Regions from separate parts of the Litoribrevibacter euphylliae genome, predicted to be linked through region 2. Evidence: predicted binding sites of a transcription regulator. Region 2 holds the regulator's gene; each other region holds the start of a gene.
What was found. The regulator FNR, encoded in region 2, switches genes on or off when oxygen is low (the NO sensors DNR and NnrR bind a similar motif). The targets are predictions, from matches to a motif close to TTGATNTANATCAA.

Region 1 (2,271 bases), on a different contig from region 2:
GCACATGTGTTCAAGAAGTACGGTGCCGAGCGTGTGGTTGAAACTTGGGGCGATGACGTACCGGATGGGGAAGTGACATCTTTTCCTATGGCCGTTAAGTGCAAGGAAAATGAAACCGTGGTGTTCTCATGGATTATGTGGCCTTCAAAACAAGTACGTGATGAAGGCATGGCTAAATTCATGAAAGATCCCATCTGTGACCCGAATCAGAACCCCATGCCATTCGATGGTAAGCGTTTGATCTTTGGCGGATTTAACGTCCTTGTAGACATTTAGTGTCTTATATCAGGCTCCTACGTAAGGCATCAGAAACGGCTCAAGCGCGTTAGCTCGGCAAGTGGTTCAGGGTAGAGCCAGACGAGTAACGCAACTAACGGGAAGATGTAAAAGTAGGCGTTCATCAGATAATAGATGTAGGGGGACGCCTCTTTTAACTCCATAAAGTAGTCGATTACCAGACGCGCTTTGATCACGATCATCCCGCAAATTAGAACTGCAATTGCCGCGCTGGGTTTGGCCTGTTCCGCGATTAAAGCATTGGTTAAAGTGATAGCAATCATTACCAGCCAAAGGCGATCCAAATGCTTAGTGGAATGTTTGATGGAATGCGTGGCTGGTTTGTTCTTGTTAGCTTCATTTTTTACTTCTGTGTTCATGGCCAACTCCTTCTTAACGCAACACGTAAAGCAATGGGAAAATTAGAATCCAGGCTAAATCAATCATGTGCCAATAGCAGGCGGCGGCGATTAATCCTGTATGGTTGTTGGCATCAAAAGCACCGGTCTTGATTTGATATATGGCCCAGACAATTCCGCCGCTGCCCCAGCCAACATGCAGCATGTGGTTAAAGGTGGTGTAGTAATAGATCGCGAAGAAGTTATTGGTGTTCGTTTCAATGCCTCGATCCATATTCCATTGGTATTCCCAATACTTCACGGCTAAATAAATCAGCCCACAACCGACGGTCATCCAGAGCCAGCGCATAGAGGCGTGTGGATTTCCATTTCTTAATGCAAAAATACCTTTAACCGCGAAGTAACTGCTGCTGATCAAAACCAAGGTATTTATTGTACCTGCGGTGGTGTGCAGTTCTAACGGCCCGTTGAGAAACTCCTCCGGGTAATGTGCTCGAGCAATAAAGTAGATCACGAAGAAAATCGCGAACTCTGTCATTTCTGAAAATATTCCAACCCAGATGGCGGGGTTCCCTGGAATACGTTTAGGGTCAAAGGTTGGTGGAGCCTCATAAGCTTCTTCGGCCTCATTATTCGAGGGTATGGTGGCGAGTGTGCTTGCTTGTGTGTTCATTGTTTTTTACACCTGCGTCCTTATGCGGTACTGAGTAACAATCGATCATTAGATCCAATCGCATTGCTGCCTATCGGTTTACCTATTCTTCATACCTAATGAATGGCAGAATCCGTGCCATCAGTGATTCTTCTATAGTTGACTAAAATACTCAGAAATATATTTAATGAAGATGAGCTATATCAATGCAAACGCTATATTAAGAATAAGGACTGGTTTCTTGATGTCTTATTTGGTGACGCTATTTCGTGGTTGCGAAATATCGAGGCTCGTAGAGGTGTAATATGCCTTGGTGGTTAATTTGGTTAGGTGTTTTAGGCTTTGGATATCTGACAGATCTGAATTCAGAGCAAACGTTTTATAACCTAATTTCGCCCATCGTATGCGTAGTGTTCGTGTTCATCGGGCTAGGAAAGTTACTGGGTACGGATGGTGGCCCCGGTGGTCATGGTGGTTCCGGCGATGGTGGTGGCTTCTGGGGTGGAGGCGGAGACTGCGGGGGTGGCGGTGATTGTTGAAAGAGGGAGGTAGGAACATGCCTCCCGTTTCTGTTATTAAGTATCTATCTGGTTCGCTTTCATCAACCTTTTATTTGCAGCGATTCCCGATACTGAATTGCTTCCGCCAAATCTTGCCCCCAGGTTTGAACCTGAGCAACTTTTGGCATTAGGTTATTCATTAGCCATTGGGCGAGCTTGGGAAGTGAATCATGTTCAATCGCGTCCAGGGTGTTTTTAACTTCGTGCCCTAAATCCATATCTCCAAGAATCACTAAACGTCGTTGGAAAAAGAGGGTGTCCGGGTCCACTTGTTTGGTCAGAATCTTGATGATGGCATCGCTGTCCAGTTTGATCTCTGTATCAGGTTCTAGAGTCAAATGATGAGCCGTTGAAACCTGAAGTTCCTGCCTGGCATTTAAACCAATACAAAATTGATAGTTGGCATCCACTACATTGATTTTTA
Region 2 (2,271 bases):
CAGTGTGGCGCATGTAAAACAGCGGATAAAACACCCTCGCTACATTGGGCTAACCGAGCCGGGCATCATAGCAGCGGAATCACCTAATCCAATCGTAAATGAATTAATTATTCTCCCTGATATCGAAAAACGTTTAGAGGCGTTCGTTAGGTTAGGGCACGGTATTGTGGTCTTTCCTGGTGGTGCTGGCACCGCAGAAGAAATTTTGTATCTGCTTGGTGTCTTAATGGGGAATAAGCACGGTGCTGAGATTCCTGTTTATTTCACTGCTCCGAAAGAGTCGGCGGATTATTTTCAGCAAATAGACGCGTTTATTGGCGATACCTTAGGGCCTGAGGCGCAAGCGCTTTATGAGATCATCATTGATGACCCGGAAAAAGTCGCAATTGAGTTGCGTTCGCGCATGTCTGAAGTGAAGGCAAACCGAAAGGATCGTAAAGATGCATACTATTTTAATTGGATGCTAGAAATCGATTCTATTTTTCAGGAGCCTTTTACTCCAACTCACAAAACCATGTCGGAATTGAGTTTGGATACCGATTTGCCACCGCACATATTGGCCTCTCAATTACGACGAGCGATGTCTGGAATTGTGGCGGGTAATGTAAAGGAGCAGGGGATTTCTGAAATCCATAAGTACGGTCCGTTTAAATTGCACGGTGAATCTAATTTGATGAAGAAGTTGGATACTTTGCTGGCTTCGTTTGTTCATCAAAAACGTATGAAATTACCGGGTAGTAAATACGTACCTTGTTATGAAGTCGTAACGGAACCTGTTACCAGTTAATGATGTAATCACAGAAACCAAAAGGCCCAGCATTTGCTGGGCCTTTTGGTTAATGAAAGAAAATATATTAGCCGACGACTCGCTTGCCACATGCGCTGGCGGTACCGTCTTGAAGGTCTGCCAGTTCGTATAGGCCTGCGATATCAATCAGTTCAATATCACGGCTGCTGTCTAGGAAGCGAATAAGTTCTTTTTGCTGGAACTTACTGAAAATACGGCTAACGGTTTCTACCGCAAGACCAAGGAAGTTACCTAGATCGTTTCTGGACATGGTCAAACGGAAACGAGATGCAGAATAACCACGACGATGGAAACGTTCCGATACAGACACCAAGAAGGTAGCCAAGCGTTGTTCGGATGTTTTCTTACTAAGCAGTAACATCATTTGCTGGTCTTCGGAAATTTCTTGGCTCATGCTCTGAAGAACCTGATCTCTAAGTTCGGGGAGATCATCAGCAAGTGCATCCAAACTGTCGTATGGAATATCACATACCGTGGTTGTCTCTAGTGCAACGGTAGTAATTGGATATTTCTTATTGAATAGTCCGTTAAGGCCAATCATTTCACCGGCAAAATGGAAACCGACAATTTGTTCTTCACCGGACGGGCTGGTAATAAAACTCTTCACGCTGCCTGAACGGATGGCTAGAACTGAGTGAAAATCGTCACCTTGGCGCCATAGGGTCTGACCCTTTTGGTACGGTCGTCCTCGTTTGATGATGGCGTCTAAACGGTCAATGTCTTGTTCGTGAAGTGACAGTGGTAGACAAAGTGAGCTTAGGGAGCAATCCTGGCAGCTAACTGCGGTACCGCATCCTTTGACGCTGGAAAATTTGTTCTGAGGCATAGTTCAGTGTCCGATTAAGTTTGCCAATTTATATCACAGCTTCTCCATTCTTTAAAGCACGTTTATGGTGCGTTTACAGAAAAGTAACCAAAAGGTCAGCATGTGATATGGCTTCGTTCTAACGTGATAAATCCCTACCTTAATAATCTACAGTATAGGTGTTACTAAGTGATGTAGTTTTAAATACTCAGTGGTTCATTTTAGAGTGGTCCATCTCTGAATGATCCATATGAGAGTGATCCTGTTTCCTAGTGTCTGACGACATATCAGTATGATCCATCTGTGAGCGGTTCATACCGGAGTGATCCATTTGAGAGTGATCCATCGTAGAGTGATCTACCTGTGATTCCGTTTGCATGGCACTGTGGTCATGCATCGAATGGCCTTCATGATTACTGGTGTTGCTGGAATCATGATTTTCATGGTCACTATGGTTTGTATGGTCACCGTGGTTTGAATGGCTACTATGGTTCATATGGTTGTTATGGCTCGAATGATCACCGTGACCAAGTAAGTGCTGACTGTTGCCCCAGATAATCCAAGCGCCCATCAGGATCATCATAATGGCAGCAAGATTACGTACGTTTTTATTTCGTATGATGTTGCTTAATTGTGATGCCAGAAGCCCTGTTGCCAG
Region 3 (2,271 bases), on a different contig from region 2:
AAGGGACTGCTGAGGACTACTTCAAATTAGCTGCACTTGATCCGCAGAGCGCAACAAATGTCACCGTCGCGAATAATGTGACGAACAGGAATCCGACATTAGCCTTTGATCCAAGCATTTCTTCTGCTCTGATTACAGAAGCTGACGATTATGATGGTGATGCAGTCATTACCTTCAGTGGCTTCTTATTTTCTTATCAAAGAGAAGATAATCAGGTTGGTTCCAGTGATGCATTATTGTTTGGTGATGCGGGGGATATGCCGTTCGAGGCTAATCTGGACTGGATTTTGGACAAGGGGCAGTTAACTGATTTGGATGGAGCCTGTTTGAACAATCCGAGCTTATGTGAAGATTACACTATTGCGAATCTGACCGGGACTGAAATTCGCTACGGTCGTGCCTGGATCGGCAATAATTCAGGGTCTGAGTTGGTGCCTTTGGAGCTGGTACTAAGGACTGAATATTGGTCGGAAGTGTCTGCCGCTAATAATCGCTATGCTTTTGTCGTTAATACGGATGATTCGTGCTCTGATGATGTGTGGTCTGATACTGATCTGTCCTTGGATCAATACACAGGCAAACTCAATCCTGGCTCTCCGGGCGATGTCAGTGCCAGTTTGGGAGTTTTCGATCAGGGGCAGGGTATTATTCGGTTAAATAAACCTACCCAGCCGAATCAAGGCCCGGGGCAAGGCAATGAAGGCAGTGTTAATGTCACTTTGGATGTGGAGGATTGGCTAAAGTACGATTTCTTAATCCAAACCCCTACTAACATTCCGAATGAAAACCCGGTGGGAACCGGCACCTTCGGCATTTTTTCCGGTCGCGAGCCGGTGTTTTATTTAAGAGAAAGTTACCGTTAGTACCTTTTACAGTAGACTGGTGATCTACTTTTGTTTTTAACTCAGTTCCAGTGATGTGTATCAAAACCTTCCAAGGCGTTGTGGTCTAATCTGACCTCATATTGTTAGGAGGTTGTCGATGGCTTTAACACTTGTCTATGACATTGGTAACAAGCGTTATATTAATCTGACCAATGCTTGCACTTTAGAATGCCAGTTCTGCCCCAAGCATAACGGTTCGACTCAGGTTCATGAGTTTGATCTTCACATCAAAAAGCAGCCGAGTACTTCCGACATTATTATTGAGTTAGGCGATTTGTCGAAGGTTGAAGAGGTCGTCTTCTGCGGTTTCGGTGAATCAACGCTGCGCTTGTTGCCTTTGCTTGAGATCGCAGCGTATGTGAAAGCTCAAGGTGTTCCAGTTAGAGTAAATACCGATGGGTTGGGCAATCTGGTTCATCAGCGAAATATCCTGCCGGACTTAGCCTCAGTGGTGGATGCGCTGTCGATTTCTTTGAACGCCCAGAACGAAGCTGTCTATAACCGTCATTGTCATCCTAAGAAGCCGGGTGCTTATCAAGCGGTTCGAGACTTTATAGAGTTGGCTCCGAAATACATTCAGAAAGTGGAAGTGTCTGCCATTGATGGTTTGGAGGATGTGGATGTTGTTGAGTGCCAGCGAATAGCCGAAGCGTCAGGTGCGAAATTTAAGAGGCGAGTGTTGGATGTAGTAGGCTAGACGAAGAGGGTAGATGAACTAGATCAGAGTAGCCCTGACTATTAGAGAGAAAAAGCCGATCCATGATGGATCGGCTTTTTAGGTTCTACTTATTACTTAGTGTTCATCGTCGTCATCAGGATGATCTTTGGTCTCTAACTCCAACTCTTTAATTTTACGAGTCAGAGTATTGCGACCCCAGCCAAGCAGAATAGAGGCATCACGTTTACGGCCTGCCGTGTGCTTTAACGCGGTTTCAATCATGATGCGTTCAAACGTAGGAACCGCATCATCGAGGACGCCTTTCTTACCTTTTGACAGTTCCTGATCCGCCCAGTTTCTAAGTGCGGCTTCCCAGTTGCTGGTGGAGGTTTGAACTTCTTGCTCATCTAACAGCTCAGGAGGAAGATCACCGATATGAACTTCACGGCCTGACGCCATAACCGTTAGCCAGCGACAGGTGTTTTCTAGCTGACGAACGTTACCATTCCACGGTAAACCGGCCATGTACTCAACGGCTTCTTCGGTAAGCAGCTTGGCTTCAACGTTCAATTCGGTTGCTGCTTTTTGTAGGAAGAATTCAGCCAGCTTCGGAATGTCTTCGCGACGATCTGCCAACTTCGGAATATGGATGCGAATGACGTTTAAACGGTGGAATAAATCCTCACGGAACTTCCCTTCTTCTACCAAACGCTCCAGGTTTTGGTGGGT

Region 1: the regulator FNR is predicted to act here: its motif matches at 1,481-1,494, upstream of ACFOEK_RS19735 (cytochrome c oxidase subunit 3 family protein).
Region 3: the regulator FNR is predicted to act here: its motif matches at 914-927, upstream of ACFOEK_RS15070 (TatD family nuclease-associated radical SAM protein).

The regions. Positions count from the first base shown of each region.
Region 1 covers NZ_JBHRSZ010000009.1:115,659-117,929, reverse strand. Annotated here, with positions in the region: gene ACFOEK_RS19745 (DUF1428 domain-containing protein) at 1-276, shown strand, start outside; gene ACFOEK_RS19740 (cytochrome C oxidase subunit IV family protein) at 306-656, opposite strand; gene ACFOEK_RS19735 (cytochrome c oxidase subunit 3 family protein) at 670-1,308, opposite strand; gene ACFOEK_RS19730 (hypothetical protein) at 1,593-1,826, shown strand; gene ubiT (ubiquinone anaerobic biosynthesis accessory factor UbiT) at 1,889-2,271, opposite strand, start outside.
Region 2 covers NZ_JBHRSZ010000004.1:313,267-315,537, forward strand. Annotated here, with positions in the region: gene ppnN (nucleotide 5'-monophosphate nucleosidase PpnN) at 1-787, shown strand, start outside; gene fnr (fumarate/nitrate reduction transcriptional regulator Fnr) at 855-1,634, opposite strand; gene ACFOEK_RS08890 (sulfite exporter TauE/SafE family protein) at 1,822-2,271, opposite strand, start outside.
Region 3 covers NZ_JBHRSZ010000006.1:236,289-238,559, forward strand. Annotated here, with positions in the region: gene ACFOEK_RS15065 (DUF6701 domain-containing protein) at 1-863, shown strand, start outside; gene ACFOEK_RS15070 (TatD family nuclease-associated radical SAM protein) at 982-1,581, shown strand; gene glnG (nitrogen regulation protein NR(I)) at 1,678-2,271, opposite strand, start outside.